2 regions of the Microbacterium faecale genome follow, and region 1 is predicted to be linked to the other one. Evidence: predicted binding sites of a transcription regulator. Region 1 holds the regulator's gene; the other holds the start of a gene.
What was found. The regulator LexA, encoded in region 1, represses DNA repair genes until DNA is damaged. The targets are predictions, from matches to a motif close to TCGAACANNTGTTCGA.

Region 1 (15,877 bases):
GCATTGTTCTTTCCTTGACGTGTGCGCCCCTGGAGGCGACGTGGGTCCTGCCCGCACATGCGGCGGGAAGACATTCTGCGTGACTACTCGCTCGCGGATTCCTTGTCAGCGTGCTTCGCGTCGCGCGCTGCTCGCTTGTTGGCCGCGCGCTGTGCGTTCTGCTCGGCCTTCGCCTCAGACTTGTTCTTCGTCGGGGCGATGATCATGACCATGTTTCGCCCGTCGATCTTCGGCCGCGACTCGACGACTCCGAGCTCAGCAACTTCCTCAGCGAAATTCATCAGCAGGCGAACGCCCATCTCGGGACGCTGCTGCTCGCGCCCACGGAACAGGATCATGGCCTTGACCTTGTCGCCGGCCTTGAGGAACCCCTCAGCACGCTTGCGCTTCGTCTCATAGTCGTGCTGATCGATCTTCAGGCGGAAGCGGACTTCCTTGAGGACCGTGTTGGCCTGGTTGCGGCGTGCTTCCTTGGCCTTCTGCGCGGTCTCGTACTTGAACTTCCCGTAGTCCATGATCTTGGCGACGGGAGGACGTGAGTTGGGTGCCACCTCGACGAGGTCGAGGTCGGCTTCCTGCGCGAGGCGCAGGGCCACCGAGCTTGCGACAACGCCGATCTGCTCGCCTCCGGGTCCGATGAGACGGACCTCGGGAACGCGAATGCGCTCGTTGATACGGGGATCGCTGATGCGGAACTCCTAGTGTGCGGTAGTCGATGAGCCACCGTGATGCGAGGATCGCGCCACGGGCGGGAGAGAGATCACCAGCCACCCGTGCGACGCGACAGACCGCTCGCGCACACCTTCACCCTCAGGCGAGCAGATGCCCGCCCCTACCCACCTTGCGGCGGGCGGAGTGTCATGTGGACCCGGTAGCCTGGAACGGCAAGCGCGGGTGGGATGGAGATCCTCTTTCGTCCGAACAAGGTTCGGAGCCCGCAACAGTCTAGCAGAAGGCAGTTCATGAGCACGACGACCGGCGACCACGCACATTCCTTCGACGCCGAGCGTCACGCTCACTGGGAGGAGCAGCAGCGCGCTGCGGCGGCAACCGACGCCGTCCGCGACATCGCCGACGTCGCGGCCGTCGAAGTCATTGCGTCGGGGTGCGTGCACCTCATGAGCGCCGCCGCCGTCAAGCTCGGGCTCGGCGAGGATCCCGATGCGGAGCGGTTCACCGACCTGGACGAAGCGCGCAAGCTGATCAACGCCCTCGCCGGCCTCGTCACCGCCGCCGCACCCGAGATCAGCGACATGCACGCGCGTCCGATCCGCGACGGGCTGCGCTCCCTGCAGCTGCGCTTCCGTGAGATCTCCGCCATCCCCGACCCCATCGGCAAGGGCCCGGGCGAGAAGTTCACGGGCCCCGTCTCCTAGGGTGCGTTGCTCAACGGCGTGCCTCGGCCAGCGCAGTAGGTGCCAGGTTTAGCGACGCGCCCCAGCGGCCGCAGTGCTCCTCAGCGGGGCGTCAGCGAAGGGAGACCTGCATGGAATCGACGAGAACTGCGATCCGGTCGTCGGCCGCCCACCGCTTCGCGAGTCGCTGCATCACCGTGTCGAGCTCGCTGCGGTCCAGTCCCTGCATGAGTGTGAGTGTCACGGTGACCTCGGGGCCGCGGAGTCGCGCCTCGGGGTCACCGGGCTCGACGCGCAGGTCGTGAACGGCGAGCTCGGATCCGATCGACGCGTGGAATGCGCCCACGACCTCTTCGCTCAGCCACGCGGGAACCCACGGTTGATCCTGTGCGATGGCCCAAACCGCCGGGCGGCGCACGACGAACTCCGTCGGGCTCGTCGGGTCGAGCACGACGAGGTCGGTATCCTCCCCCGCGGCCGCGAGGGCCGCGCGCGTGCCCGCGACCGGGATCGGACGCGCGTGGAGATTCCACGCGCGCATCGTCTCTACACAACTGAAGGCCGGAAGCACCTTCCGTCCGTCGGGTGCCCACACCGTGACGATGGACAGTTCCTGCGTCTTGTCGACGGTGAGTCCGGTTGGGCCGACGCCTTCCTCGCCCTTTTCGGCGACGAGCGGCACCAGCACGCGTGCCTCGCGCAGCGCATCGACGACGTCGGTCATCTCCGCGGTTCCCTCACGGAATCGCGTCAGCGCTGCCCACAGTGCGGGATCCGCGGATCCGTCGTCGCCGGCTGCCGGGTTCTGCTGGAACGTACGGCCCGCCCACGGCTGCCCCGCCGAGTCGGCGAGGTGCGGCGGGAGTGGCCGCGCGTCGCTGCCATCACTGTCCGGCGACATCCAGTGCCTCGGCGAGCGTGAACGCACCCGCGTAGAGCGCCTTGCCCACGATCGCGCCTTCGACTCCATGGGAGACGAGGTCGCGGATCGCGACGATGTCATCGAGACTCGAGACGCCGCCGGAGGCGACGATGGGCTTGTCGGTGCGCTCCGTCATCTGCTTCAGCAGGTCGATGTTCGGGCCGCGAAGGGTTCCGTCCTTCGTCACATCGGTGACGACGTAGCGCGCGCATCCGGCGCGCTCGAGACGATCGAGCACCTCCCAGAGGTCGCCGCCGTCCTTCGTCCAGCCGCGTGCGGCGAGCGTCGTGCCGCGCACGTCGAGCCCCACGGCGACGGCCTCGCCATAGCGAGCGATGACCGCTTCGGTCCAGTCGGGGTTCTCCAGCGCGGCGGTGCCGAGGTTGACCCGCTCCGCTCCGGAGGCCAGCGCGGCCTCGAGCGACGCGTCGTCGCGGATGCCGCCCGAGATCTCGACGTTGATGCCCTTCATGTGCTTGATCACCTTGCGGAGGATCGCGGTGTTCTCACCGCGCCCGAAGGCCGCATCGAGGTCGACGAGGTGGATCCATTCGGCGCCCTGATCGCGCCACTGCTCGGCGGCTTCGACGGGATCTCCGTAACTCGTCTCGGATCCCGCTTCGCCCTGAGTGAGGCGGACCGCCTTGCCGTCTGCGACGTCAACGGCGGGCAGGAGGGTCAGGCCGGGTGTAGAAGCGAAGTCGTTCATCTCTCCTCGATCGCCGCGGGAATCTCCTGCGGATGCACAATCGCTAAGGCTAGACGGCTCTCCCGGTTCCGCACAATCCGAGCGGGGTGCACCGGTCAGAGGGTTTCGATCCAGTTGCGCAGCAGCGCGATGCCGGCGTCGCCGGACTTCTCCGGGTGGAACTGCGTCGCCGTCAGCGGGCCGTTCTCCACCGCCGCCACGAAACGGGATCCGTGGGTCGCCCACGTCACCGCGGGCTCCGGGAACGGCGGGTCGACCTCGAGCGTCCAGTCCTGGGCCGCGAACGAGTGCACGAAGTAGAAGCGCTCGTCCTCGATCCCCGCGAACAGGCGAGAGTCAGCGCCGGGTTCGACGCGGCTCCACCCGATGTGCGGCACGACGGGTGCATCGAGCTCGGAAATCTCTCCCGGCCACTGTGCGAGTCCATCGGCGCCCTCGCCGCGTTCGGTGCCGCGCTCGAAGAGGATCTGCATCCCGACGCAGATGCCGAGCACCGGTCGGCCACCGGCGAGACGACGTTCGATCATCATGTCACCGTGCACGCCGCGCAGCTGGTCCATCACCGCACTGAACGCGCCGACGCCGGGGACGAGCAGTCCATCGGCCGCTGCGATGAGACCAGCGTCTCGCGTCAGACGCGCGTCCGCCCCCGCGGACTCCAGCGCCTTGACTGCAGAGTGGACGTTGCCGGACCCGTATTCGAGGATCGCGACGACGGGGGCTTGGGCCATTACAGGGCGCCCTTGGTCGACGGGATCCCATCAACAGCGGCGTCGAGCGCCTTCGCCTGACGGAACGCCCGGGCGAACGCCTTGAACTCGGCCTCCGCGATGTGGTGAGGGTCGCGGCCAGCGAGCACGCGGACGTGCACCGTGAGGCCAGCGTGGTACGTGACGGCCTCGAAGGCGTGACGCACCATCGAGCCGGTGAAGTGGCCGCCGATGAGGTGCAGCTCGAATCCGTCCGGCTCACCGGAGTGCACGAGATACGGGCGCCCCGAGATGTCGACAACCGCCTGGGCGAGCGCTTCGTCGAGCGGGACGAGGGCGTCGCCGTAGCGCGAGATGCCAGACTTGTCACCGAGCGCCTCGCGGATCGCCTCGCCGAGCACGATCGCGGTGTCCTCAACCGTGTGGTGCACGTCGATGTGCGTGTCGCCCGTCGCGCGCACGGTGAGGTCGGTCAGCGAGTGCTTCGCGAACGCCGTGAGCATGTGGTCGAAGAACGGAACCGTCGTGTCGATGTCGCTCGCACCCGTGCCATCGAGGTTGATCTCGAGCTCGATCGAGGACTCGCTCGTGGTGCGGGTGCGGCGCGCGGTGCGGGCGTTGGTCATATCCGAATCCTAGACGCTCAGGCGTCGCCGACGGCCGCGAGGGCGTCGAGGAACGCGGTCGTCTCGCTCTCGGTGCCTGCCGAGACGCGGAGGTGGCCGGCAACGCCGACGTCGCGGATCAGCACGCCCCGGTCGTACAATCGGCGCCACGTCTCCTGCGGGTCCTCGACGCCGCCGAACATGACGAAGTTGCTCCAGGATGGGTAGGGGTCGTAGCCGAGCGCTTCAAGCGTCGCCGAGATGCGATCGCGCTGCACGACGATGTCGTCCACGGTCCGCAGCATCTCGTCGCTGTGGCGCAGCGCGGCCACCGCGGCCGCCTGCGTGAGCGCACTGAGGTGGTACGGCAGGCGCACCAGACGCAGGGCGTCGGTGACGGCGGCATCCGCCGCGAGGTATCCGACGCGCGCCCCCGCGAAGGCGAACGCCTTGCTCATCGTGCGAGACACGATGAGTCGCTCCCGTCCGGGAAGAAGGGTGAGTGCCGACGGCGCCTCGGACGGCGCGAACTCGAAGTATGCCTCGTCGACGACGACGATCCCCCGCGCGGCCTCATAGACGCTCTCGACGACCTCGATCGGCAACGGTGTACCGGTCGGATTGTTCGGCGCGCAGAGGATCACGACGTCCGCGTCGGCCGCGCGCACCTGCTCCGCGGCGTCCTCGGGTGTGATCTCGTAGCGCGGGCCACGCGACCCGGCCACCCACTCGGCGCCCACACCGCGCGTCAGCAGCGGATACATCGAGTACGTCGGCGAGAAGCCGAAGACGCGGCGCCCCGGTCCGGCGAAGGCCTGCAACACCTGCTGGAGGACTTCGTTCGAGCCGTTGCCCGCCCAGATCTGCTCGGGAGTCAGTCCGTGACCGAGGTAGGAGGCGAACGCCTCGCGCAGGTCGGTGAACTCACGGTCGGGATACCGGTTCAGCTCGGAGATCGTCTTCGCGATCGATCCGGCGATGTCATCGGCCACATCCTCGGAGATCACGTGAGTGTTCTCGTTGACGTTGAGTGCGATGGGAAGCGGCGCCTGCGGAGCTCCATACGGGCGCTGGCCCCGGAGGTCGTCGCGTATGGGGAGGTCGTCGAGTGTCGCGGTCACCCCTCCATGCTACGACCGTGTGGTCAGCTTCCGGTCGAGTAAGCCGCCGGAATGGAGAGCTTCTGGCCCGCGTCGACGCCCGAGCTCGACAGCTGGTTCAGCGAACTGATCTCGGCAACGACGTCACGCGGGTCCTGCGCTGGCGCGACGCTCTGGGCAATCGACCACAGGGAGTCCCCCGGCATGACGGTCACGGTGTCGAACGTTCCCGCCGGAGCGCCGCCGTCTCCGGACCCAACGGCGGACCCGCCGCCGATGATTCCGACGGCGACCGCCGCGGCGATGGGAAGGGCGGCAAGCGATGCGAGGACGCGGCGACCGCGCGTCGTGAGACGCAGTCGCGTGCGGGTGGCCGGAATGTGCGACGCGGGTGCCGTGAGGGTAACCGTGCTCATCAGATGACCTTCTCTCGTATTGATGTACCGAATGTATCTTCGAATGTTCGAATCCGTCAAGCGGTTTTTCGAATAATCCGGAGATCAATTGGCGACACACTCGAACAAATCTCCCGAAGATCGCCCCGTTTCCGGTAGCGTCTCCTTCACGCAGCACACCTCACCAGCAACCACTGACATTCGAAGAGGAACGAGCGGATGAGCGCCGACATCACCCCGCAGACCGCCCCGAGGGGGCGCCGTCGCAAACAGTTGAGCGAGAAGCAGATCGCCATCCTCGAAGTCATCCAGCGCTCGATCCAGGTGAACGGCTATCCGCCGAGCATGCGCGAGATCGGCGACGCAGTGGGCCTCAAATCGCTGTCGAGTGTCACTCACCAGCTCGGTCAGCTCGAGCTCAGTGGCTATCTCCGACGCGACCCCGGCAAGACGCGCGCGATGGAGGTACTCGTCGAGCTTCCCGGCACATCGACCGAGAGCCCGGCCGACGCGGCTCCGGCCGTCGGGGACGCGGCGATGGTGCCACTCGTCGGCCAGATCGCGGCCGGCGTGCCGATCACGGCGGACCAGCACGTCGAAGAGGTCTTCCCCCTGCCCCGCCAACTGGTCGGCAATGGCGAGCTGTTCATGCTGAAGGTGTCCGGCGATTCGATGATCGACGCTGCCATCTGCGACGGCGACTGGGTCGTCGTACGCACGCAGAACACGGCAGAGAACGGCGAGATCGTCGCGGCCATGCTCGATGGCGAGGCCACAGTGAAGACCTTCCGCAAGCGCGACGGGCACGTGTGGCTCCTCCCGCGCAACACCGCGTTCGAGCCGATCCTCGGCGATGAGGCTGTCGTGCTCGGCAAGATCGTGGCCGTGATGCGCGCCGTATAGCGCATATCTCACAATCGCTCGCCTCTGCGCAGGCTCCGAGCGCGCGACGGCTCCACAACCCGGCGCCCCGGGTGCGATCGGCCAGGCGCGTGCCATAGCGTGGAGACATGGCTGATCTCACCTCTCGCCCATACGGCACGTGGCCCTCGCCGATCCATCCCGAGGACATGCCGCTCGGCACGCTTCGGCTGGGACACGCGCAGTACGTCGCCGACGAGGTGTGGTGGGCCGAGTCGGTGCCTTCCGAGAAGGGGCGTACGGCGATCCTCGGATCCGGCCACGATGCGCCGATCCTGCCTGCGCCGTGGAGCGCGCGATCGCGCGTGCACGAGTACGGCGGAGGTGCGTGGACCGTCATCTCGCAGGAGCAGGGACGCTTCGTCTTCGTCGAGCAGAGCGATCAGCGCGTGTACCTGGCCGCGCCCGGCGTCGAGCCTGCCCCGCTGACGCCCGCAGACTCACGATTCGTGCACGGCGATCTCGTGTGGGCCGATGACGCACTGTGGGCCGTGCGCGAGACGCACGAGCGCCCGCACGAGACCCCGCGACGCGAGATCGTCCGCATCCCTCTCGACGCTTCCGGCGCCACGGATCCGGTCGCCATTACGTCAGTCGTCGCGGGAAGCGATTTCCTCGCCTTCCCCTCCCCGCGGGGCGACCGCCTTGCGTGGGTCGCGTGGGACCACCCCGACATGCCATGGGACGCCGCAGAGCTGCGCGTCGGCACGCTCGCCGACGACGGCACAGTCACCGACTGGCGATGCCTCGCCGGCGGGCGCGAAGCGAGCCGCGGTGAGAACGTCTCGGCCCTGCAGCCGGAGTGGACCGGCGACGACGAGCTGTTGTTCACCCAGGATCCGCCCACGACGGCCGCGCGCGCCGACCGCACGTGGACGCAGCGATGGAACCTCTTCCGGATCCGCTTCGATGACGGGCTCGCGACGAGCGCTCCGGAGCCGATCTACTCGGTCGATGGCGACACCGGCGGCCCGCTCTGGAGCCTCGGGTCGCGGTGGTTCGCCGAGCTCGAGGACGGAAACGTCGTCGCGGTCGTCACGAACGGTCGCTCGCGTCTCATGCTCGTCGAGCCCACGTCGGGGATCGTGACCGAGCTCGAGACGCCATTGACGGGCGACATCCAGCTCCAGGACGTGCGTGGGCGCACGGCGCTCTTGACGGGCGGCGGAGCGACGGTGCCCGGCGGGCTCTGGGAGCTCGACGTGTCCGCGCGTTCCCTTCGACCGCTGCGCGGTGGCGAGGCCGATCTCTCCTCGGGCATGCAGTCCGTCGCCGAGCCGCTGACCTTCCCCGGTCCACTGGGTCCGGTCCATGCCTTCTTCTATCCGCCGGCGAACGCGGCCGCGACCGCGCCTGCCGGAGAACTGCCGCCGGTTCTCGTGCTCGTGCACGGCGGCCCCACGGGTCACGTCACGGGCGACCTCTCGCAGAATGCGTCGTTCTTCACGAGCCGCGGCATCGGCGTATTGGATGTGAACTACGGCGGATCGAGCGGCTACGGACGCGCCTACCGCGAGCGGCTCAACGGCGCGTGGGGCATCGCGGACGTGCAGGACGTCGCGGCCGCCGCGAACGGACTCGTGGAAGCCGGGCGCGCGGATCCGAAGCGACTCGCGATCAAGGGCGGATCCGCGGGCGGCTGGACCGTGCTGTGCGCCCTCGCCGACACGGATGTCTTCGCCGCAGGCATCAGTCGCTACGGAGTCGCCGATCTGCGCATGCTGCTCGCCGAGACGCACGACTTCGAGGCACGCTACCTCGACGGCCTCGTCGGGCCGTGGCCGGAGGACGAGCAGGAGTACATCGTGCGCTCGCCCCTCTCACGCCCCGAGACGCTCACCACCCCGCTGCTGATCCTGCAGGGTAGCGAGGATCCGGTGGTGCCGCCGTCGCAGTCCGAGGCTCTGCGGGACGCGGTCGCGAAGAACGGGGTGCCGCACGCGTACCTCTTGTTCGAGGGCGAGAGTCACGGATTCCGACGCTCGGAGACGATCGTGCGCTGCTTCGAGAGCGAGCTCGCCTTCCTCGGTCAGGTGCTCGGTTTCGAGGCGCCTGGCGTGGATCCGATCACGCTCGACTGAGCGTGCTCAGGCCGCGAGGAAGGGCCCGAGCTCCGCGGCAAGACGCTGCCCGACGCGCGCATGCACCAGCGTTCCCTGCTCCTCGTGACGCTGGTCGAGGAACTGCCCCGACTCATGGATCTGCGCGAGCAGATCCCCCCGCCCGTACGGGATGAGCGCGCGCACCTCGACCTCGGGGCGCGGCAGAGTGTCCTCGACGAGGCTCCGCAGCTGATCGATTCCCTCACCCGTGCGCGAGGAGACGAACGCCGCGCGCGGCGCGAGACCCGCGAGGACGAGCCGCTGGGAGTCGTCCACGAGGTCGATCTTGTTGAACACGACGATCTCGGGGATGGCCCGCGCGCCCACCTCCGTGAGCACGTCGCGGACGGTCTGCAGCTGGCCTGCCGGGTCGGGGTGATTGCCGTCGACGACATGGACGATGACGTCGGCCGACGCCACCTCCTCGAGCGTCGAGCGGAATGCTTCGACGAGCTGGTGCGGCAGGTTGCGCACGAACCCGACGGTGTCGGCCAGCGTGAAGACGCGACCGTCGGCTGTCTCCGTGCGGCGCACAGTCGAGTCGAGCGTCGCGAACAGCGCGTTCTCCACGAGCACACCCGCCTGCGTGAGGCGGTTCAGGAGGCTCGACTTGCCGGCGTTCGTGTAGCCGGCGATCGCGACAGACGGGATCGCGTTGCGGCCGCGCTCCGCACGCTTCGCCTCACGCGCGGGCGCGAAGCTGCGGATCTGCTTGCGCAGCACCGCCATGCGCGTGCGGATGCGGCGGCGGTCGAGCTCGATCTTCGTCTCACCCGGGCCGCGGGATCCCATGCCGGCGCCGGCGGCACCGACCTGGCCACCGGCCTGGCGGCTCATCGATTCACCCCAGCCGCGCAGTCGCGGCAGCAGGTACTCGAGCTGGGCGAGCTCCACCTGCGCCTTGCCCTCGCGGGTCTTGGCGTGTTGAGCGAAGATGTCGAGGATCACCGCGGTGCGATCGATCACCTTGACCTTGACGACGTCCTCGAGCGCGCGACGCTGGCTCGGCGCGAGTTCCGTGTCGGCGATGACGGTGTCCGCACCGACCGCGTTCACGACGTCTCGCAGCTCCTCGGCCTTGCCGCGACCGACATAGGTCGCCGGATCCGGGTTCGGACGGCGCTGCAGCATACCGTCGAGGACGACGGATCCCGCGGTCTCGGCGAGCGCCGCGAGCTCACGGAGGGAGTTCTCGGCGTCGACCTGTGCGCCGGTGGAGTAGATGCCGACGAGGACGACGTTCTCCATCCGCACCTGGCGGTACTCGACCTCGGTGATGTCCTCGAGCTCGGTGGAGAGACCTCCGACGCGGCGGAGCGCGTGGCGGTCGGCGAGATCCCACTGCTCGTCGTCGACGACGATGGAATCGTCGGGCTGCAGCGCCTGCGCGGCACCGAAGATGCGCGCCTCGCCGCGTGCACGGTCGCGGGCGAGGACACGTTCGACGACGTCGTCGGTCTCGATGTCGGGGTGGTTCTCAGCGCCTGTGGTGTCGGGCACGAGGGTCCTTTCGCGGATGGTCAGCCCTCCAGTTTAGCGCGGGAACGGCACGCGGGGGCAGGTACCGCGACGCCGCGTGCTCCGGTAGGCTCGCCGCCTATGGCGGATCACTATTTCAGCGCGGCGCCCGCGAGCCCTGAACAGACCCGCCGGATCCGTGTGACCCTCGATGGCCGCGAGGTCGGGGTCACCACGGCGAACGGCGTCTTCAGCCCCGACCGCATCGACCGGGGCACCGACGTGCTGCTGTCGAACTCACCCGATGCGCCGCCCGGCGGAGATTTCCTCGACCTCGGGTGCGGCTGGGGCGCCATCTCGCTGACGCTCGCGATGCAGGCGCCGCACGCACGCATCTGGGCCCTCGACGTCAACGAGCGCGCGCTCGACCTCGTACGGCGCAACGCCGAGGCGCTCGGCCTCGACAATGTTCGCGCCGTCACCGCCGATGAGATCCCTTCGGACGTCGCCTTTCGGACGATCCGGTCCAACCCGCCGATCCGCATCGGCAAGCCGGCCCTGCATGAGCTCCTCGAGACGTGGATCCCGCGCCTCGATCGCAAGAGCGATGCATACCTGGTCGTGCAGAAGAACCTGGGCAGCGACTCCCTGCAGCGCTGGATGGAGGCCACCTTCACCACCGATTTCTCCACCCGCCGCCACGCGACGGCGAAGGGGTTCCGGGTCATCAAGGTGCGCCACCACAGCGACCCGCGAACCGGTCCGATCGCGACCAGCTGACTCCGCTCAGTCGCAACGGCTCGGCGAAGTGCCGGGCAGGCTGCCGAACGCTACACGGCCGCTTCGCCGAGCGTCGGGAAATTCGACCGCAACGGGCCGGATCGGCGGAGCACTCGAGATACTCGGCGAATCTCGAGATGCTCGGCGAGGTGCCACAGTAGAGATCTGCGACGATCGAGAAATGCGAACCATCACGCTCGTGCGTCACACGATGCCGGAGGTCGATGCCGCCACCGATCCCTCGCGTTGGCGCCTCACGACAGCCGGGCGGGCGGCCGCGCTCGGTAGGGCGCTGTCGTCGAGAGGCACGTGTTCGATCCTCGCGAGCGACGAGGTCAAAGCCGCGCAAACCGTCGCCCTCATGACCGGTCACGATGTCGCCGACGTCATCGTGGATCCGGACTTCGGCGAGGCACGGAGGAAGGAAGCCGTCGACGAGGGCTTTCGCGAACGTCGTGACGCGTGGATCCGCGGCGAGACAGACGATCGGCATCACGGCTGGGAGTCGTTCTCGAAGGCGGGCGCACGGTTCGACGCGGCGGTCGAACGGCACGAGGGCGATCTGATCATCGGAACGCACGGCATGGTGCTCACAGCGTGGCTCGTCCGCATCGGGATCGTTTCACCCGGCAACGCGGCCTCTGCATACTGGCGTGCGCTGGGTCTCCCCGAGGTCATCACCATCGATCGATAGCTTCCCGCTCGCCGAGCGTCGGGAAATTCGGCCGCAATGGGCCGGATCCGCGAATTGCTCGAGATGCTCGGCGAATTTCGAGATGCTCGGCGAAGGGGCCGGCCGGCCGTGGCTCAGCCGAGAGCGAGGGCGGTGGCGAGGCCGAGCATCAGCACCGCGACGGCGGCATCGAGGATCCGCCAGGAACGCGGCGAGCCCATCCAGCGAGCGGCGGCGCGCGCCCCGAAGGTGAGGACCGCGAACCACACCGCGCTGCCGAGGATCGCGCCGACCGCGAAGAACCATCGCGCGTCGCCGTAGGTGGTGGAGATGGATCCGAGCAGGAGCACGGTGTCGAGGTAGGTGTGCGGGTTCAGCCACGTGATGGCGAGACACGTGAGCACGGCCGGGAGCAGCGTGCCGCGCGTGCGCTGCGCGCGAGCGACGATCGTGGCGGTCGCGACGTTCCCGTACGCGGGATCCTCCGACAACGTGCCGGCGTCGGCAGACACCTCCGCGGATCCGCCACGTGCGTGGCCCTCTCCCCCGACATCGATCGCCGATCCGCCGCGAAACGCGCGCCATGCGGCGAGCAGGCCGTACCCGGCGAGGAAGACGACACCGGCCCAGCGCGCGGCGTCAAAGAGCCACGGCACCTCCTCGACGACGATGCCGAATCCTCCGACCCCCGCGGAGACGAGGACGACGTCGCACGCGAGGCAGATGATCGCGAGCACGATCGGGTGCCGCGTGGTGCCGTCCGAATGACGAATGCCCTCCCGCAGGAGGAACACGTTCTGTGCGCCGGGCGCGGCGATGATCGACAGGCACAGACCGAGGCCGGCCAAGAGAGCGGTGAACACGCCCCCATCCTTCGCGGATCCGTGCGACAATCCAAAGCAGATACGGATATTTGCAGGATGGTGAAGCAACGCTAATGTGGATCGCACCGGAGCTCGCCGAAACCGTGGCGATGATCGTCGATGAGGGATCCTTCGAGCGCGCGGCACAGCGCCTCAAGGTCTCGCCGTCGGCCGTGAGCCAGCGCCTGCGCGCGCTCGAATCGCAGCTGGGGCGGGTGCTGATCATCCGGTCGCGCCCCATCCGCGCGACACCGGCGGGCGCGACCGTCGTCCGTCTCGCCCGCCAGTACGCGGCAGTCGGCCATGACGCGTCGGTCGCGCTCGCGATCGAGCGCGAGGAGAGAATGCACGTGCCGATCGCTGTTAATGCCGATTCACTGGCCACGTGGCTGCTGCCGGCGCTCGAGGCGGTCACCCATGCGCACGATCTCACGTTCGAACTGCTGCGAGAAGACGAGGATCACACGGCGCGGCTGCTGGAATCCGGATCCGCTCTGGCCGCGATCACGTCGCAGCGCACGCCGATCGCGGGCTGCGTCGTCACGCCTCTCGGCGCGACCGAGTACCTCGCGGTCGCGACCCCGACGTTCGTGCGGAGGTGGTTCCGCGGCGGCGTCACTCCCGCGGCGCTCGTGTCGGCTCCTGTGATCGAGTTCGACCGCACGGACGATGTGCAGTCAGACTGGCTCCGAGCCAACGGCGTCGAGGCCGACACTCCCCCGCGACACTACGTGCCGGCCTCAGAGGACTACGCCTCGGCGGTGCGCCTCGGTATGGGCTGGGGCATGCTCCCACCCGCGCAAGCGCAGCCGTCGCTCGAGGCGGGGACACTCGCTCCGCTCGGCGGACCCGATATGACCGAGCCGCTCTTCTGGCAGCAGTGGAACATCGCCTCGGAGGCACTCACCGCGATCCGCGAGTCGGTCGTCTCGCACGCTCGCGCCGCGCTCGCTCCGCTGTAACCGGCGTCAGGCCAGCGATACGGTGCCGGAGAAGACGAGCGTCGCCGGACCGGAGAGCGCGACGTGTTCGCCGCCGGCGCCCTGGAACATCCTCACCCCGAGCGTGCCGCCGGGCACCTCGACGCGCCATTGGTCCGGTGCACCGTCGCCCGCCCAACTGCGTACGGCGAGTGCGGCGGCGACCGTGCCCGTGCCACACGACAGCGTCTCGCCGACGCCACGTTCGAACACACGCATGCGGATCCGTCCGACGCCCGCCGTCACAAGCGGGTCCGAGGGCACCACGAACTCGACGTTCGCGCCGTTCGCGGGCACCGGATCGAGCTGCGGGATGACCGTGAGGTCGAGCTGATCCAGCTCCTCCTCGCTCGCGAGGGCCACGACCGTGTGGGGATTGCCGAGATCGATGTTCATGCCGGGCCGGGGAACGTCCAGCCCTCGGGCGCGCACGAGCGGATCCGCTCCGTCCGACGACCAGGTGCCGAGGTCTGCCTCGAACCCGTCGCCGCTGCGGGTCACGAGTTTCACACCATCCCGGGTCCCAACCGCAAGGGCGGCGCCCTCGGCGAGCGTCGCGAGGCCCGTGTCGAGGAGGTAGCGGGCGAAGACCCGGACGCCGTTGCCGCACATCTCAGCGATCGACCCGTCCGCGTTGCGGTAGTCCATGAACCACTCGGCCTCTGGCGTCGCGGATCCGGCGCCGAGCGCACGCGAGCGGACGACCCGCAGGAACCCGTCACCGCCGATCCCGAAGCGCCGGTCGCACAGCGCGGCGACCTGATCGGCGGACAGGTCACGCTCGCCATCCGGGTCGGCGACGATGACGAAGTCGTTGCCGGTGCCGTGGCCTTTCGTGAACGCGATCTCGGGCATGCAGACGAGTCTACGGTCCGATCTCGGGGTCGTCCCCCGGTACGACGAGCCGGCCCCGAGGATCATCCCGACCGCCGATGTGGCACCCCTGATGTCGGCGAATGATGGAAGACATGATCACCGCACAGAACCTCACCAAGCGTTTCGGCGCGCACACCGCCGTCGACGACGTGTCCTTCACGATCAAGCCCGGGCAGGTCACGGGCTTCCTCGGGCCGAACGGCGCCGGCAAGTCGACCACCATGCGCATGATCATGGGGCTCGACCGCCCGACGCACGGCTCCACCACCGTGAACGGCCGGCCGTTCGGCGAGCACACGGATCCCATGCGGCAGGCGGGTGCCCTGCTCGATGCGAAGGCCGCCCACCCCGGACGCCGCGCCGCCGACCACCTCCGCCTCCTCGCCGCCACGAACGGCATCGCCCGCTCGCGCGTCGACGACGTGCTGGAACTCACCGGCATCGCCTCCGTGGCGCGCCGCCGCATCGGCGGGTTCTCCCTCGGCATGCATCAGCGTCTCGGCATCGCGGCCACGATGCTGGGCGACCCCGAAGTACTGATCTTCGACGAACCCGTCAACGGCCTCGACCCCGAGGGCGTGCACTGGGTGCGCGGATTCGCGAAGGCACGCGCGGCGGAAGGTCGCACCGTCTTCATCTCGTCTCACCTCATGAGCGAGATGGCGCAGACTGCCGACCACATCATCGTCCTCGGCAAGGGCCGCGTGCTCGCCGACGCTCCGATCGCGCAGTTCCTCGGAGGCGCGGGCCAGGAGCGAACGCGCGTTCGAGTGTCGGACGCCACCGTGCTCGGCTCGATCTTGTCAGCCGATGGCGTCTCGATCACGCAGACGGACGCCGAGTCCCTCGAGATCGCCGGCCTGCCACCCGCCCACATCGCGCGACGCGCGGCGCTCGAGAACCTCGACCTGCACGAGCTGACGCCCCTCAACGCCTCGCTCGAGGAGGCGTACCTCGCTCTCACGGACGACGCCACCGAGTACCGCTCCGACCGCACGGCCGTTGCCGCGTAACCCGCACCTGACGTCTTCACGACACGAAAAAGGACTCTCACCATGACTACTGCCGTCGCTTTCCCGGGCACCGCGACCCGGACCCCGACATCTCATGTGAGCTTCGGCTCACTCCTCCGCGCCGAGTGGATCGGCCTCACCAGTCTGCGCGGCACCTACGCCGCCCTCATCGTCGGCTTCGCGCTCATCCTTCTCCCCGCAGCGGCGTTCTCCCTGGTCTACGGCATCGACTTCGCCGGAGCCTCGGCAGCCGAGCAACAGGAGATGCTCGCGTGGATCCCGCCTGCCGGGATGCTCGCGGTCAACGGCGCGATGTTCTCCGTCGTCGTCGCAACGATCGTCGGCGCATCGATCTTCGCGAAGGAGCACTCGACGGGCTCTCTGCGGACGCAACTGTCGGCGGCACCTCGTCGGC
Region 2 (15,877 bases), on a different contig from region 1:
TGTCCGCGGCGATGAAGGACCTGGAGGCTCGGGTCGGCCGCACCCTTCTCGTGCGCTCGGCTCGCGGGGTGACGCTGACCGCCGATGGCACGGAGTTCCTTGGCTATGCCCGGCAGATCGTCGAACAGGTCGACCTCCTCGAGCAGCGCTACCTCGGCCGGCCGCCGTCGCGGCGCCTGCTCGGAGTGTCGGCGCAGCACTACTCATTCGTGGTTGAGGCATTCGTCCGCATGGTGAGGAGCAATGCGGCGGCCGAGTACGAGTTCTCGCTGCGAGAGACCCGCACGTGGGAGATCATCGAAGACGTCCGACTGTTTCGCAGCGAACTCGGCGTCCTCTACCGCAACGATTTCAACCGGAACGTGATCGACAAGCTGCTCCGGGACTCCGGGCTCGCGTTCACTCCGCTCTTTCTCGCCGCACCGCACATCTTCGTATCGCGCACGAATCCGCTTGCCGCTCGAGACCGCGTCACCCTCGATGACCTCGCGGACCTGCCGCGGCTCACGTTCGACCAGGGGGCGAACAACTCGTTTCACTTCGCTGAGGAGGTCCTCTCGACGTTGTCGAGCAAGCAGGAGATCCGTGTCTCGGACCGTGCGACCATTTTCAATCTCATGATCGGGCTGGACGGATACACCATCTCGACGGGCGTCATCAGCGACGACCTCGATCCGGAGATCGTCGCAATCCCGCTCGACGTCGACGAATCGATCGAGATCGGCTGGATCGGCCATTCCGCGGTGCCGCTCACGGAGCAGGCGCAACGCTACCTCGCGGAGCTGCGCAAGGTCGTGGCCGACTTCGGGATCGCGGTGCTCGACTAGGGTGCGATGTCGATGTCGACGTCGGTCGTCGGCCTGCTCATGGGTGCGCCGAGAGATGACGGTTCGGAGGAGCGCACCTGCCCAGGGCGTTCGGGGTTGTCCGCTACGATGAATGCCATGGGTAGTTTGATCTGCATGAGCGCGATGACGCGCGCGCTGGTTTTCCGCGACCGCAGCGCCTGACGGCGCGCTCGCACCCCACGCTTCGCGCGTCGTCCATCCGAGAGACCCTGTGCCTCGGAACGGCGATCCGACGTCTGACTGTCCTCTTCGTCCTTTCTGAGGCGCTCCGCATCTTGCATCTTGGAGCGCGCTCATGCCGCGATCAGTTTTCGGCGGCCGACACGAACTCGGCCAGAACTTTCTTGTCCACGCACCGACCATTACACGCATCACCCGGCTCGTCGCACGTACGGAAGGCGCGATCCTGGAGATCGGCGCGGGCGACGGAGCGCTCACGCGATCGCTCGCCGCGCTCGATCGCAGGATCACGGCGATCGACATCGATGAGCACCGCGTGCGGCGGCTCCGCAGTGACCTGCCTCGTGTCGAGGTTCAGCACGCCGACGCGCTGCGTTACCCGCTGCGGCATCCGGTGTTGGTCGGCAACGTGCCGTTTCATCTCACGACGCCGATCCTTCGCCGTATCCTCGCGACGAACGGCTGGGATCACGCCTTTCTGCTGACCCAGTGGGAGGTGGCTCGCAAGCGCGCCGGGGTCGGCGGACGCACGATGATGACGGCGCAGACCGCGCCGTGGTTTTCGTTCACCCTGCACGACCGTGTTCCGTCGTGGGCGTTCGCGCCGCGACCGAGTGTGGACGGCGGCGTCCTTCACATCCGTCGGCGAGACCGAAGCCTCATTCCGATGAAAGACCGCTCGCCGTACTCACGATTCGTGAGATCGGCGTTCACGGGGCGCGGCGGTTCCTTCGATCGCATCCTTCAGAACGCGATGGGCGTCGACCGAGCGTGTGCGAGGCGCGTGCTCGCTGACGCGGGCGTCGCCGCGCGCGGGTTGCCGCGGGACCTGACGGCCGAACAGTGGGCGGCACTCTGGCGCGGCCTGAAACGGTGACCTGCTCGTGCGCCGGCGGCGCCCGACCAGTGGTGGGGTCGGCGCTGCTGCGGCGCGGAGCCAGGAGCGTCGACGCCACAACGTCGACGAGTCAGGCACCGCGTCCGCACGGCCGGCTCTTCGCGACAGTCGCGAAGTAGCGACGTCCTGCCTGCACCTACATCACGGTCACGCGCCGAAATCGGTCATGGGCTCATTCTGAGAGAGCTGATCCTCGCGTCTACGTCGCCCTTCGCGTTGCCCAGGGCGGGTCATCTTCGTCGTCAGAGCCGGCCGTTTGCCGGAAGAACACGCGACTCACTGGTTCGTCTTCGTATGTGCGTCCGGTCGGACTCGTCCATTCCATGACGCCATGTGCACGTTGGGTCACAGACCACCCGGACTGGTGTTTCATCACGTGATGGCTCTCGCAGAGGTGTGCGAGGTTGGTGAGCGTCGTTGACCCGCCTCGGGCATAGTCGCGCGTGTGGTCGACGTCGCTACGGCGTGCGGGCGTGGTGCATCCGGGGAACCGGCAGGTGACGTCGCGCCCGATCAGCGCCCGTCTTTGTCCTGAGGATGGTCGGTAATGATCGACGTGTTCAATGACGCCCGTCTCAGGTCGGTAGAAGAGTCGTTCCCAGCCCGCGGCGCGCCCGGCGATGCCCCGGGCTGTGTTCGGCGAGATGAGCCCGCCCTCGTCGATCCAGCTGATGCCGTCGCTTGGGTCGATGATCTGCTCGACCGGGACGGTGACCTGCACGGTTGCGCTCACCTCGGCGAGCGCGGACCCGGATCCGCTTGCGTGCAGCTCGTGGGCTGTGGGGGAGGACGTCAGGATCAGATCGGTGAGGATGTCGACTCGGAGTTGGTCCGTCGTCCGGAGATCGGTGGCCGTCACCGCGGAGTCGGCGTTGAGAAGCGAGGGGCCGGATGCGGCGTCTGCTGACTGCGCGCGCCCTGACGTCTGAGCGACGGCTTCGCGCGCATCGTCGCCGTCGGCGCGACCACTTCTCGCCCCGCCTGCCTCGTCACGGTCCGGGTCGGCATTTTCGCCGTTGGCGTGATCAGCCGTGGCTCGCGCCGCGTCGGTATGCGCGCGGATGGAACGTTCGTTGTCGGCGCGGTCGACCTTGGCCCCGCCTGCGTCGGCATAGTCCCGGGCGCCGCTGTTGCTGTCGGCGCGAACGCTTCTGGTTCTGACGTCGTCGCCACGGTCCCGGGCGGCACTTTCGCTTGCGGCGCTCACCTCGCCGATGCCGCGCGCGCCTTGGGCCTCGCGTCGAGCCCTGCGTCTGTCAGTCTTCACGACCTTCGCCAGCTGCGTCGCGCGGTCGTAGATCGCGCGCGCTTCGAAGGTCGGCATGTAGAAGAGCAGGTCACTCATGCCGTCGTCGCGTTCGGTCAGCGTCACGAACCGCTTGGCTCGTTCGCGCTCATGGCGTTCGTGCAGCGAAACGGCGTCGAGCTGCGCGACCTGCTGCTTCACGATCCGCTTCAGGTCGCCGGGAGTGCTCGTCTCCGCGAACGGAACCGCCGCGTCATCGAGCGAGGCGCGTGCGTCGTGGTCGAGCACCCCGCCCGCGTCGGCCACGGCGCGGGCATGTCGTGCGCTGATCCGCCCGTCGCAGAGGGCTTCGCGCATGCGTGGATAGTCGGAGACGAAACCCTCGGCCTCTTCCATGACGTGCTTCGCCGCGGCGGGGTGGGTGTGCGTCGCCGCGGCGATCTCGGAGGCCATCGCCCTGCGTGCATCCTCGATACCGTTCGGGGCGGGCGATCGCTCGCCTTCCGCATGCGCGATCTCTGCCAGCTCCGCCAGCACGAGAGCCTTCTTTCCTTCCGCGCGGGCGATCTCGCGATCGCACTCCACGACTTCGTCGACGAGGACCCGCGCGCGCTCACGCTGCCGGGGATCCAATCCCTCGAGCTTTCGCGTGATGCGTTCGGCGTCCATATGTCAACGCTACGAGGGACCACTGACATTCGAAGAAAGATTCGAGCCGGGATTCACTTTGAGGTCAGGGAACGCGCTGGCATGCCACCTTATATCGTCGCGCCCCGGCGAATGCAGCGCATCAGCGAGGAGAACACCGCCGTGATCGAGGAGTCGATCATCGCTTTCGCTCGCCGCGGTCGTGCCGCTGTCCTGGCCCGTTGCGTGTCCGTCGTACCGATCGCGCCCGCCCGCACCTTCATCCGCCTCGTGTACGCTCGCCGGACCGTCAGCGCGAGAGCGGGCACGGCGGATAGGATGCACGTATGAAGAAGCTCCTGTGGTTCCTGCTCGGCATCGTGGGCGGGTTCGTGGCCGCGCACTTCATGACCAAGGATCCTCGCGGCAACGAGCTGCTCGCGTCGATCGACTCGCGCATCAACGGGTTCACGGATGCGCTTGCCGACGCGTACCGGGCCGAAGTCGCCCGCGAGACCAACGACTGACCGCCACAGGCTCTGACAAGGACGCATTCCCTGATATGAAGACCGCGGAGATCGCTACCCGGTACCTCGATCACTTCCGCTCGAAGGATCACACAATCGTTCCCTCGGCGTCGCTCGTCAGTGACGACCCGTCGCTGATGTTCACGGTCGCGGGCATGGTGCCGTTCATTCCCTACCTGACCGGCGTCGTTCCGGCCCCGTACTCGAGGGCCGCTGACCTGCAGAAGTGCATCCGGACGAACGACATCGAAGAGGTCGGCAAGACCGCCCGCCACGGCACGTTCTTCCAGATGATGGGGAATTGGTCCTTCGGCGACTACTTCAAGGAAGGCGCGATCACGTACGCGTGGGAGCTCCTCACCTCCAGCGAGGCCGACGGAGGCCTCGGCTTCGATGAGAAGGACCTCTGGGTCACCGTCTACGAGACCGACGATGAGGCGGCCGACATCTGGCGCCGCGTCATCGGTCTGCCCGCCGAGCGCATCCAGCGAATGGGGCGCGAGGACAACTACTGGCACACCGGCCAGCCCGGTCCCGGCGGCCCCGACTCCGAGATCTTCTTCGACCGCGGACCGGCCCACGGTCCGGGCGGCGGCCCCGCAGTCGATGACACCCGGTTCATGGAGCTGTGGAACCTCGTGTTCATGCAGGAGATGCTCGCCGACGTGAGGAGTCAGACCGACTTCCGCGTCGTCGGCGACCTGCCGCAGAAGAACATCGACACGGGCATGGGGCTCGAGCGCGTCGCCTTCCTCAAGCAGGGCGTGCAGAACATGTACGAGATCGACCAGGTGCGCCCCGTGCTCGATCGCGCGAGTGAGCTGAGCGGTCGTCGCTACGGCGCCGACGCCGGCGACGACGTGCGCTTCCGGATCATCGCCGACCACGTACGCAGCTCCATGATGCTGCTGAGCGACGGCGTGACCCCGGCGAACGAGGGACGCGGCTACGTGCTGCGGCGCCTCATGCGCCGTGCCGTGCGCTCCATGCGCCTTCTCGGCGTCGAAGAGGCCACCTTCCCCGAGCTGTTCACCGTCTCGCGGGACGCGATGAAGGAGAACTACCCGGAGCTCGAGACCGACTGGGAGCGCATCTCCACCTACGCGTACGCCGAGGAGGATTCCTTCCTGCGCAAGCTGAGCGCCGGCACGACGATCCTCGACACCGCGCTCGAGAAGGCCAAGGACACGGGAAGCTCCTCGCTCGGCGGCGACCAGGCGTTCCTGCTCCACGACACCTACGGCTTCCCGATCGACCTCACACTCGAGATCGCGGGCGAGGCCGGACTCGGGGTCGATCGCGACGCCTTCGACGACCTCATGCGCCGTCAGCGCGAGCGGGCGAAGGAAGATGCGCGCTCCCGCAAGAGCTCGATCGCCGACGTCAGCGTCTACCGGGAGTTCCGCGCGCTCGGCGAGACCGCGTTCCTCGGCTACGACGAGCTGACGGCCGCGAGCCGCGTCGTCGGGATCCTCGTCGACGGAGCGCCGGTCGACCGCGCGGTCGCCGGACAGGTCGCCGAGGTGATCCTCCCCGAGACGACGCTCTACGCGGAGTCGGGCGGCCAGGTCGCCGACAAGGGCACGATCATCGGCAGCGGATTCGAGCTCGACGTGATCGACGTGCAGCGGCCCGTGGCCGGACTCATCAGTCACACCGTCACCGTGCACACGGGCGAGGTCGGCATCGGCGATGCCGCGACGACCGTGGTCGACGAGGCGAACCGGCGTCGCGCTCAGGCCGCGCACTCGGCGACGCACCTCGTGCACGCCGCGCTCCGCGACACGCTCGGTTCCGGCGCACGGCAGGCCGGATCCCTGAACCGGGCCGGATACCTGCGCTTCGACTTCTCGTGGGGGCAGGCACTGTCCGACGCGACCAAGTCGGAGATCGAGGAGATCACGAACCGCGCGATCGGCGACAACCTCGGGGTCGCCACGCGCACGATGTCCCTCGACGAAGCGAAGGCTGCGGGAGCGATGGCCCTGTTCGGCGAGAAGTACGGCGACACCGTTCGCGTCGTGGACATCGGCGGGCCCTGGTCGCGTGAGCTGTGCGGCGGAACCCACGTGGCGACCTCCGCCGAGATCGGCCTCGTGTCGCTCACCGGTGAATCGTCGGTGGGCGCGGCGAACCGCCGCGTCGAGGCGCTCGTCGGCGCCGACGCGTTCCGTGAGCTCGCCTCCGAGCGTCGGATCGTCCAGGAGCTCACCAGCGCCCTCAAGACACCGAAGGACAAGCTCGCCGGCCGCGTCGCCGAGCTGTCGGCGAACCTCAAGCGCGCCGAGAAGCGGATCCAGGCCTTCGAGGCCCAGAAACTGCAGCAGCGCGTGCCGGAGCTGGTCGCCGCCGCGGCGCCGGCCGGTCGCATCACGCTCGTCGCCGAGGCGCTCGGTGACGTCGGGTCCGCGGACGACGTGCGCACGCTGGTCACGCAGGCGCGCGAGCGCCTCGCGGGCGAGGCAGCGGTCGTCGCCCTCATCGGCGTCGCGAACGACCGCCCGGTCGTCGTGATCGGCACCACCGAGCGCGCGCGCGAGAGCGGTGCGCAGGCGGGCGCCCTCGTCAAGCTCGCCACCGGCGCGCTCGGCGGCGGGGGAGGCGGCAAGCCGGACCTCGCGCAGGGCGGTGGACAGGACTCGTCCGCGATTCCCGCCGCGCTCAGCGCGCTTCAGGACGCGGTCGCGGCGCTTTAGGCGATGGGGGAGTTCCGACGCGGAGTGCGTCTCGCGATCGATGTCGGGCGCGCTCGTATCGGTGTCGCGCGGTGCGACCCGGACGGCATGCTCGCCGTGCCGGTCGAGACCGTGGCGCGCGCGAGCGGATCCGTGGCCCGCATCGGTGACCTCGTCGCCGAGTACGAGCCGATCGAGCTCGTGGTCGGCCTTCCGCTCAACATGCGTGGCGAGGACACGCCGTCGACTGACGACGCGCGTCGATTCGCGACGGAGCTGGCTGCAGCGCTTCCCGAGACGCCGATACGCCTGGTGGATGAGCGCCTCAGCACGGTGAGCGCGCACACCGCGCTCAGACAGTCGGGTCGCTCTCAGAAGAAGTCTCGCGGTATCGTCGATCAGATTGCGGCGGTGGTGTTCCTCCAACACGCCGTCGACACTGAGAAGACCACTGGCCGTGCGCCCGGCACGGTTCTGGACGAGGAGTAATAGGTCCGTCATGACCGAGCCCGATTCCCCTGAAGCCAGGCCGCTGACGAGGCGCGAGCTGCGGCAGCAGCGCGAACGCGAGCGGAACGACGGCGCGCCAGCGCCCGATGACGGCGACGCAGCGGCGGTGTCGGTACAAGAACCGCCGCGCTCACCTGAGCCTGAGCCTGAGCCTGAGCCTGAGCCTGAGCCTGAGCCTGAGCCTGAGCCTGAGCCTGAGCCTGAGCCTGCACCTCGCCCCGCCGTGCGCGACCAGAAGCCCGCTCCGGCCGAGTCGACGCACCCGCGCACCGTGCCGACCGCGGCGACGCCCGCACGGGAAGCGAGCGGATCCGCCGCGCAGTTCGCCCCGCCGTCGTCAGCTGGCGCCCCGGCGCCCGGGGGCGACGCGGGACCGTCGAATGACTCCGTGCACAGCTACGCCGCGGCGGCCGCCAGCGGTTCCACGCTCGAGAGTCTCCTGACGCCGGCGGAGGGGACGGCCGCGCGCCCGAAGAAGCGGCGCGGCGGTGCGATCGCGATCATCGTGATCATCGTCGCGCTCATCGTCGCGCTGGTACTCGGCGGGATGTGGGCCGCGAAGACGTATGGCGGGCCCATCGGCGAGCTCCTCGGCTGGAACTCGGAGCCGACCGACTACGAGTCCGGACAAGCCACCGGCGAGGCCGTCATCATGATCCAGCAGGGCGACACGGGCTGGGAGGTCTCGCAGGCGCTCTATGAGGCTGACGTCACGCGCACCGAGTCGGTCTTCTACGACATGCTCGTCGACGCGCAGCAGAACCCCGAGTTCCGCCCCGGCATGTACGAACTGCAGCGGATGATGACCGCATCCGCCGCGCTCGAGCGGCTCGAGGACCCGGAGGCCCGGCTTCCGGGCGTCGCGTTCCCGGAGGGATACGCGAACGACCAGATCGCGCCCGTCATCGCGACGGCACTCGAGGTCCCCGAGGGCGAGGTCGTCGCGGCACTCGAGGATCCGTCCGACTACGGCGTCGACGCGGACTCCCTCGAAGGGTGGCTTTTCCCGGGAACCTACGAGTACACGCCCGGCACGGAAGTCACCACGGTGATCCAGGACCTGGTCGACCGCACCCGCAGCACGCTCGAAGACGCCGGCGTGCCCGAGGACCGGATGCAGCGCGTGCTCACGATCGCATCGATCCTCGAACGCGAGGCACGGGCGGAGGAGGACTTCTATCGTGTGTCTCGGGTGATCCAGAACCGTCTCGACGACGACATGCGCCTGCAGATGGACTCGACGGCGCAGTACGGCTACGGCGAGATGCACGACGGCGATGTCTTCAGTTCAGCCGAGGCGCTGGAGGACGACAACGCGTGGAACACCTACGCCCACACGGGCCTCCCCGTTGGACCCATCTCGAACCCGGGAGCACTCGCGATCGACGCCGCCGTCAATCCCACTGACGGCAACTGGCTGTACTTCGTGACCGTGAACCTCTCGTCGGGAGAGACGCGGTTCGCGTCGACACTCGCCGAGCACGAGGAGTACGTCGCCGAGTTGCAGCAGTGGTGCGCCGACAACCCGGACGAGACGGGCTGCGGGTGACCACCCACCGCCTCGAGGTCTGGGGCGATCCGATCGGTCACAGTCGCTCTCCGGTGCTGCACGCCGCGGCCTACCGAACGCTCGGCCTCGACTGGCTCTTCACGCGCCGCGAGGTGCCCCTCGGTCGCTTCGACCGCGCCCTGGCCGACGCCAGTGTGCGCGGCCTCGCCGTGACGTATCCGCTCAAGCAGCGCGCGCACGATGCGGCACCATGGCGGGATCAGCGCGCGGCGGTGACCGGAGCGGCGAACACGCTGCTCCCGACTGAGGAGGGACTGCGCGCCTACAACACCGACGTCGGCGGCATCGTCCGCGCGCTCGACGAGCTCGATCTCGCGGCGTCGCGGACCGTCCGGATCGTTGGCGCGGGAGCGACGACCATCTCGGCCGTGGCCGCCCTCGCGGAACTCGGAGTCGCCCAGGTCGAGGTCGCCGCACGCCGTCCCGAGCAAGCCGCCGCCGCGGCGGACGTGGGCACCGGACTGGGCCTGTCCGCACGCGGCGTCTCCTTCGACGCCGTCGCCCGTCCTGTCGACCTGACGATCGCGACGCTGCCCGGCGGCGCCGAGCTCGCGCCGGACGTCACCGACCGGCTCGCCGCGAACGGAGGGGTGCTCTTCGACGTTGCATACAGCCCGTGGCCGAGCGCCCTCGCTTCCGCATGGCCGGCGCCCGCCCACCGCGGCCTGGGCATGCTCCTGCACCAGGCCGTCCTCCAAGTGCGGATCTTCCTCACCGGGAACGTGGACGAACCGCTGCCCGATGAGCCCCGCGTCGTGAGTGCGATGCGAGACGCTCTAGGCTAGGAGCCATGCTCCGCGTGCTCACCGCCGGCGAATCGCACGGCCCCGAACTCATCGCCATCATGGAGGGACTCCCCGCGGGAGTCCCCGTCTCGATCGACGACATTCAGGCCGACCTGCAGCGCCGAAAGCTCGGCTATGGCCGCGGCTCGCGGATGAAGTTCGAGCAGGACGAGCTCACGCTCTCCGGCGGCGTGCGCCACGGCCTCAGCATGGGCAGCCCCGTCGCGATTCGCGTCGGCAACACCGAATGGCCGAAATGGACCGAGGTGATGAGTGCCGAGCCGACCGAGCTCAGCGCGATGTCGCGCGGTCGGGGAGCGCCGCTGACGCGCCCTCGTCCTGGTCACGCCGACCTCGTCGGCATGCAGAAGTACGGCTTCACGGAATCTCGACCGATCCTCGAGCGCGCCAGCGCGCGCGAGACGGCGGCGCGCGTCGCGCTCGGAGCGGTCGCCCGCTCCTTCCTCTCCGAACTCGGGATCCGGCTCGTCGCGCACACGCTGTCAATCGGCCCCGTCGCGGTTCCTGACGACGCACCTCTTCCCACGCCCGACGACGTCGAGCGCCTCGATGCGGATCCGCTGCGCTGCTTCCACTCGGCTACGAGCGAGCGCATGGTCGCCGAGATCGACGACGCCAGGAAGTCGGGCGACACGCTCGGCGGCATCGTGGAGGTCATTGCCGTGGGCCTGCCGCCGGGGCTGGGCTCGCACGTGCACTGGGACCGTCGCCTCGACGGCCGGCTTGCGCAGGCGCTCATGAGTATCCAGGCCATCAAGGGCGTCGAGATCGGCGACGGCTTCGAGACGACGCGGCGGCGCGGTTCCGCTGCGCACGACGAGCTCTACGCGTCGGCGGACGGGATCTCGCGTGGCTCCGATCGCGCCGGCGGCACCGAGGGCGGTATGTCGACGGGCACGACGCTGCGCGTGCGTGCCGGCATGAAGCCGATCGCGACCGTCCCGCGCGCGCTCGACACGATCGACGTCGCGACGGGCGAGACCGCCAGTGCGCACCACCAGCGCTCGGATGTGTGCGCGGTTCCGGCGTCCGGTGTCGTCGCGGAGGCCATGGTCGCGATCACGCTGGCCAGCGCCATCCTCGAGAAATTCGGAGGCGACTCGGTCGACGAGACGCGCCGCAACCTCACCGCGTACCTCGACGCGATCCCCGAGACGCTTCGGACGACGGGCCGGTCGATGAGCGATGAGTGACGGCCGCGCCTCGGTCGCCTTCATCGGTCCGATGGGATCAGGGAAGACGAGCATCGCGCGGCGGGTCGCGAAACGTCTCGACGTGCCCTTCGCCGACACCGACGCGATGGTCGTCGCCGAGCACGGTCCCATCGCCGACTTCTTCTCTGAGCATGGCGAGGCGGCCTTCCGTCGCGTCGAACGTGATGCGGTCGTCGACGCCCTCACCCGAGGCGGCATCGTCGCGCTCGGCGGGGGAGCGGTCGTCACCGACGAGACTCGCGAGGCGCTCGCGCATCACCACGTGGTGCTCCTCACGGTCTCCGAACGCACCATTCGGTCGCGCATCCGAGGCGCCAAGCGCCCGCTGCTCAACGCCGCCGACCCCATCGCGGAGTGGAGCCGGATCGCCGCCGAACGCCGACCGATCTATGAGGCGCTCGCGGACGTGACTTTCGATACCTCGAGTGGTCCGCTGCGCCTCGTCGTCGACTCCGCCGCGGAGTGGGCGGCTGATCGACTCGGCATCGCCATCGACAGAAGGGACACCGCATGAGCGAGAAGACCGTGATCCGCGTCGAAGGAGAGCCCGGCTACGACGTGCTCGTCGGCACGGGACTGCGACACCAACTGCGTGATTCGCTCCCTCCGGAGGCGAAGAAGGTGCTGATCGTCCATCAGCCGACGCTCGGCCGCATCGTCGCGGACATCCGCGAAGAACTCCTCGCCGACGGCGACCTCGAGGTCCTGCTCGCCGAGATCCCCGACGCGGAGGGCGCCAAGCGCATCGAAGTGGCGTCGTTCCTCTGGGGAATCCTCGGACAGGCGGACTTCACCCGCACGGACGCGATCGTGGGCTTCGGCGGGGGAGCGGCGACCGACCTCGCCGGCTTCACGGCCGCGACGTGGCTGCGCGGCGTGGCGGTCGTGCAGGTGCCGACCACCGTGCTCGGCATGGTCGACGCGGCTGTTGGCGGCAAGACGGGCATCAACACAACCGAGGGTAAGAACCTCGTCGGTGCGTTCTGGGCGCCGCGCGCGGTGATCTGCGACCTGGAGCTGCTGGAGCCGCTTCCGGTCAACGAGCTGACCGCCGGATTCGCCGAGGTCTTGAAGGCCGGCTTCATCCGGTACCCCGAGATCCTCGACCTCGTCGAGGCCGACCGCGAGACCGCGCTCGACCCGTCGTCGGAGCAGTTCCGCCGCTGCATCGAGCTCGCGATCCGCATGAAGGCCGATGTGACGGGCGCCGACTTCCGCGAGTCGGGGCTCCGGGAGATCCTGAACTACGGCCACACCCTCGGTCACGCGATCGAGCACGCTGAGCGTTACCAGTGGCGCCACGGGGCGGCCATTTCGATCGGCATGATGTTCGCTGCGGAACTCTCGCGCCTCGCGGGGCGACTGAGTGACGACGCGGTCGATCGGCATCGCCGGATCCTCACCGACCTCGGCCTGCCCACGACGTACCGAGCGGGAGCGTGGAACCAGCTGCTCGCGTCGATGCAGCGCGACAAGAAGACGCGGGCCGGCCAGCTGCGCTTCATCGTGCTGGACGAGTTCGGCAAGCCCGCCGTGATGCAGGCGCCCGACCAGTCACTGTTGTTCGCGGCGTACCAGGAGATCGCCGAGGAGAGCACCGGCGGGATCGTGCGCACCGGATCACGGTAGAATCACCCGTCGGGCCTTCGGCCCGCACGGCTTGGCACACGACGGAAACGGAACCTCATACCCATGGCATCGACCGCAGACATCCGCAACGGCGTCGTTCTTTCGATCGACGGACAGCTCTGGAACGTTGTGGAGTTCCAGCACGTCAAGCCGGGCAAGGGCGGTGCGTTCGTGCGCACCAAGCTCAAGAACGTCGTGTCGGGCAAGACCGTCGACAGGACGTTCAACGCCGGTGCGAAGGTCGACATCCAGAACGTCGACCGTCGGGATTTCCAGTACCTCTACAACGACGGCGACAGCTTCGTCTTCATGGACGTCGAGGACTACGACCAGATCAACGTCACCGACGCCGTCGTGGGCGATGCGGCGCGCTTCCTCCTCGAGAATATGCAGGTGCAGATCGGCATGCACGATGGGCAGCCGCTCTACCTCGAGATGCCGCCGTCGGTCGTGGTGGAGATCACCTACACCGAGCCCGGCCTGCAGGGCGACCGGTCGAACGCCGGCACGAAGGCCGCAACGGTCAGCACGGGCGCCGAGATCCAGGTGCCGCTGTTCCTTAACGAGGGCACGAAGGTGAAGGTCGACACCCGCACGGGCGACTACCTCGGCCGCGTGAACGACTGACGGTGAGCGCACGCACCAAGGCGCGCCGCCGCGCGCTGAACATCCTCTTCTCGGCCGACATCCGCGGCGACGCGATCTCGGTCGCGCTGGACGCGGAGGCCGTTCGCGCCGCCAACGAGCCCGAGCGCGCCGCGTCGTGGCTCTACGCGCGCGAGATCGTCGACGGCGTCATCGACCACCTCGACGAGATCGATGAGCTGCTGACGACGCACAGCCGCGACTGGCGCATCGAGAGGATGCCGGCCGTCGACCGCGCCGTGCTGCGACTGTCGACGTGGGAGTTGGTCTACAACGACGAGATCGACGTCGCCGTCGCGATCGATGAGGCAGTCGAACTCGTGAAGGATCTCTCGACGGACGGATCCGGTGCGTTCGTGAACGGCGTGCTGGCGCGCATCGCGCGCGCGAGTTGACGTAGACTGATTCGCGCAGCCCTGCACCTTTAACACCGTCCCGTGAGGCGGAGAAGGGAGCGGCAGATGAGCACGAGAACTGTGCTTCATGAAGCCGATATGGCGCGCGCTCTGACGCGCATCGCCCACGAGATCCTCGAATCGAATCGGGGTCCGGACGGCCTCGTCCTTCTCGGCATCCCCACCCGCGGCGTTCCCCTCGCCGACCGGCTGGCGGCGCTCATCGAGCGCTTCGCTGGCCAGCGGGTGCCGACTGGTCAGCTCGACGTGACCATGTACCGCGACGATCTGGCTCAGCACCCGACGCGTGCGCCCCGACCGACCTCGATCCCGAGCGGCGGCATCGATCGCGCGACCGTGGTCCTCGTGGACGACGTGCTCTACTCCGGCCGCTCGATCCGCGCCGCGCTCGACGCCCTCGGCGACATCGGTCGACCTGCGACCGTACGTCTCGCGATCCTCGTCGACCGCGGGCATCGCGAGCTGCCGATCCGGCCCGACTTCGTCGGCAAGAACCTGCCATCGGCGCGCTCCGAGCGCGTGAACGTCGCACTCACCGAGATCGACGGCGTCGACGAGGTCACGATCGAAGGGGCGGACCGATGAAGCTGCGGCGAGGCACGAACGGCGGGATCCGCTGATGCGGCACCTCCTCGACACGCGCACGCTGAGCCGTGACGCCGCGATCCGGATCCTCGACGTCGCGGAGGACATGGCCGCCACGCAGTCGCGCGACGTCAAGAAGCTGCCGACGCTGCGCGGCAAGACCGTCGTCAACCTCTTCTTCGAGGATTCGACGCGCACCCGGATCTCGTTTGAGGCCGCAGCGAAGCGGCTGTCCGCCGACGTCATCAACTTCTCCGCGAAGGGCTCGAGCGTCTCGAAGGGCGAGAGCCTGCAGGACACGGCGCAGACGCTCCAGGCCATGGCCGCCGACGCGGTCGTGGTGCGCCACGGTGCGTCCGGCGCGCCGCGGACGCTCGCCACGAGCGGCTGGATCGACGCGGGCGTCGTCAACGCCGGCGACGGCACGCACGAGCATCCGACGCAGGCGCTCCTCGACGCGTTCACGATGCGCCGCCGTCGACACGGCGACGCGGGGCGGGGACGCGATCTCGACGGCTACCGCGTCGCGATTGTCGGCGACGTCCTGCACTCCCGCGTCGCGCGTTCGAACGTGTGGCTGCTTGACGCGCTCGGCGCCGACATCACGCTCGTCGCGCCGCCGACGCTCGTCCCGCAGGACGTCTCGCGCTGGCCCGCCCGCATCATCTACGACCTCGACGAAGCCGTCGACGCCTCGCCGGACGCGATCATGATGCTCCGCATCCAGTCGGAGCGCATGACCGGATCGTTCTTTCCGAACGAGCGCGAGTACGCCCGGCAGTGGGGCCTCGATCCCGTCAGGTTCGCGCGGCTCTCGGGCGATACGATCGTGATGCACCCCGGGCCGATGAATCGCGGTCTCGAGATCTGCGCCGAAGCGGCCGATTCGCCGCGCGCGACGATTCTCGAGCAGGTCGCGAACGGCGTCTCGGTGCGGATGGCTGTGCTGTATCTGCTGCTAGCTGGAGAGCTCTCCGGCCCCGACACGAAGGAGAACCGATGAGCGACGTGCTCTTGATCCGCGGGGCCGCAATCGAAGGCGACCAGCGCGCCGACATCCTCATCGAGGGCGACGTCATCGTCGAGGTCGGCGCGGGGATCGAGCGCGCGGGCGCACGCGTCATCGACGCGGACGGTCTCATCGCCCTCCCGGCGCTCGTCGACATGCACGTGCACCTCCGTGAGCCCGGCTTCGAGGCGAGCGAGACAGTGCTGACGGGCACGCGCGCGGCAGCGGCCGGCGGCTTCGGCGCGGTCTTCGCGATGCCGAACACGAACCCGGTCGCCGACACCGCCGGCGTCGTCGAGCAGGAGTTCGCGCTCGGCCAGGCCGCCGGTTACGCGACGGTGCAGCCCATTGGCGCCGTGACGGTCGGCCGGCAGGGCGAGCGGCTCGCAGAACTCGGCGCCATGGCCGCCTCGCGCGCCGGCGTGCGTGTCTTCAGCGACGACGGCACGTGCGTCGCGGACCCGCTCATCATGCGCCGCGCGCTCGAGTACG

Region 2: the regulator LexA is predicted to act here: its motif matches at 3,871-3,886, upstream of IEW87_RS09335 (HNH endonuclease signature motif containing protein).

The regions. Positions count from the first base shown of each region.
Region 1 is NZ_BMHO01000002.1:22,372-38,248, forward strand. It holds gene rpmI (50S ribosomal protein L35) at 1-4, opposite strand, end outside; gene infC (translation initiation factor IF-3) at 84-689, opposite strand; gene IEW87_RS13040 (DUF1844 domain-containing protein) at 963-1,376, shown strand; gene IEW87_RS13045 (SseB family protein) at 1,468-2,256, opposite strand; gene priA (bifunctional 1-(5-phosphoribosyl)-5-((5-phosphoribosylamino)methylideneamino)imidazole-4-carboxamide isomerase/phosphoribosylanthranilate isomerase PriA) at 2,240-2,986, opposite strand; gene hisH (imidazole glycerol phosphate synthase subunit HisH) at 3,082-3,717, opposite strand; gene hisB (imidazoleglycerol-phosphate dehydratase HisB) at 3,717-4,322, opposite strand; gene IEW87_RS13065 (histidinol-phosphate transaminase) at 4,340-5,422, opposite strand; gene IEW87_RS13070 (LysM peptidoglycan-binding domain-containing protein) at 5,446-5,817, opposite strand; gene lexA (transcriptional repressor LexA) at 6,016-6,699, shown strand; gene IEW87_RS13080 (alpha/beta hydrolase family protein) at 6,807-8,798, shown strand; gene hflX (GTPase HflX) at 8,805-10,319, opposite strand; gene IEW87_RS13090 (class I SAM-dependent methyltransferase) at 10,419-11,057, shown strand; gene IEW87_RS13095 (histidine phosphatase family protein) at 11,239-11,751, shown strand; gene IEW87_RS13100 (LysE/ArgO family amino acid transporter) at 11,865-12,593, opposite strand; gene IEW87_RS13105 (LysR family transcriptional regulator ArgP) at 12,668-13,555, shown strand; gene dapF (diaminopimelate epimerase) at 13,562-14,428, opposite strand; gene IEW87_RS13115 (ABC transporter ATP-binding protein) at 14,542-15,462, shown strand; gene IEW87_RS13120 (ABC transporter permease subunit) at 15,505-15,877, shown strand, end outside.
Region 2 is NZ_BMHO01000001.1:1,979,884-1,995,760, forward strand. It holds gene IEW87_RS09325 (LysR family transcriptional regulator) at 1-827, shown strand, start outside; gene IEW87_RS15145 (hypothetical protein) at 824-946, opposite strand; gene erm (23S ribosomal RNA methyltransferase Erm) at 1,144-1,905, shown strand; gene IEW87_RS09335 (HNH endonuclease signature motif containing protein) at 2,126-3,841, opposite strand; gene IEW87_RS09340 (hypothetical protein) at 4,147-4,326, shown strand; gene alaS (alanine--tRNA ligase) at 4,362-7,022, shown strand; gene ruvX (Holliday junction resolvase RuvX) at 7,026-7,490, shown strand; gene mltG (endolytic transglycosylase MltG) at 7,501-9,060, shown strand; gene IEW87_RS09360 (shikimate dehydrogenase family protein) at 9,057-9,866, shown strand; gene aroC (chorismate synthase) at 9,872-11,080, shown strand; gene IEW87_RS09370 (shikimate kinase) at 11,073-11,615, shown strand; gene aroB (3-dehydroquinate synthase) at 11,612-12,730, shown strand; gene efp (elongation factor P) at 12,794-13,357, shown strand; gene nusB (transcription antitermination factor NusB) at 13,360-13,770, shown strand; gene pyrR (bifunctional pyr operon transcriptional regulator/uracil phosphoribosyltransferase PyrR) at 13,837-14,376, shown strand; gene IEW87_RS09395 (aspartate carbamoyltransferase catalytic subunit) at 14,411-15,379, shown strand; gene IEW87_RS09400 (dihydroorotase) at 15,376-15,877, shown strand, end outside.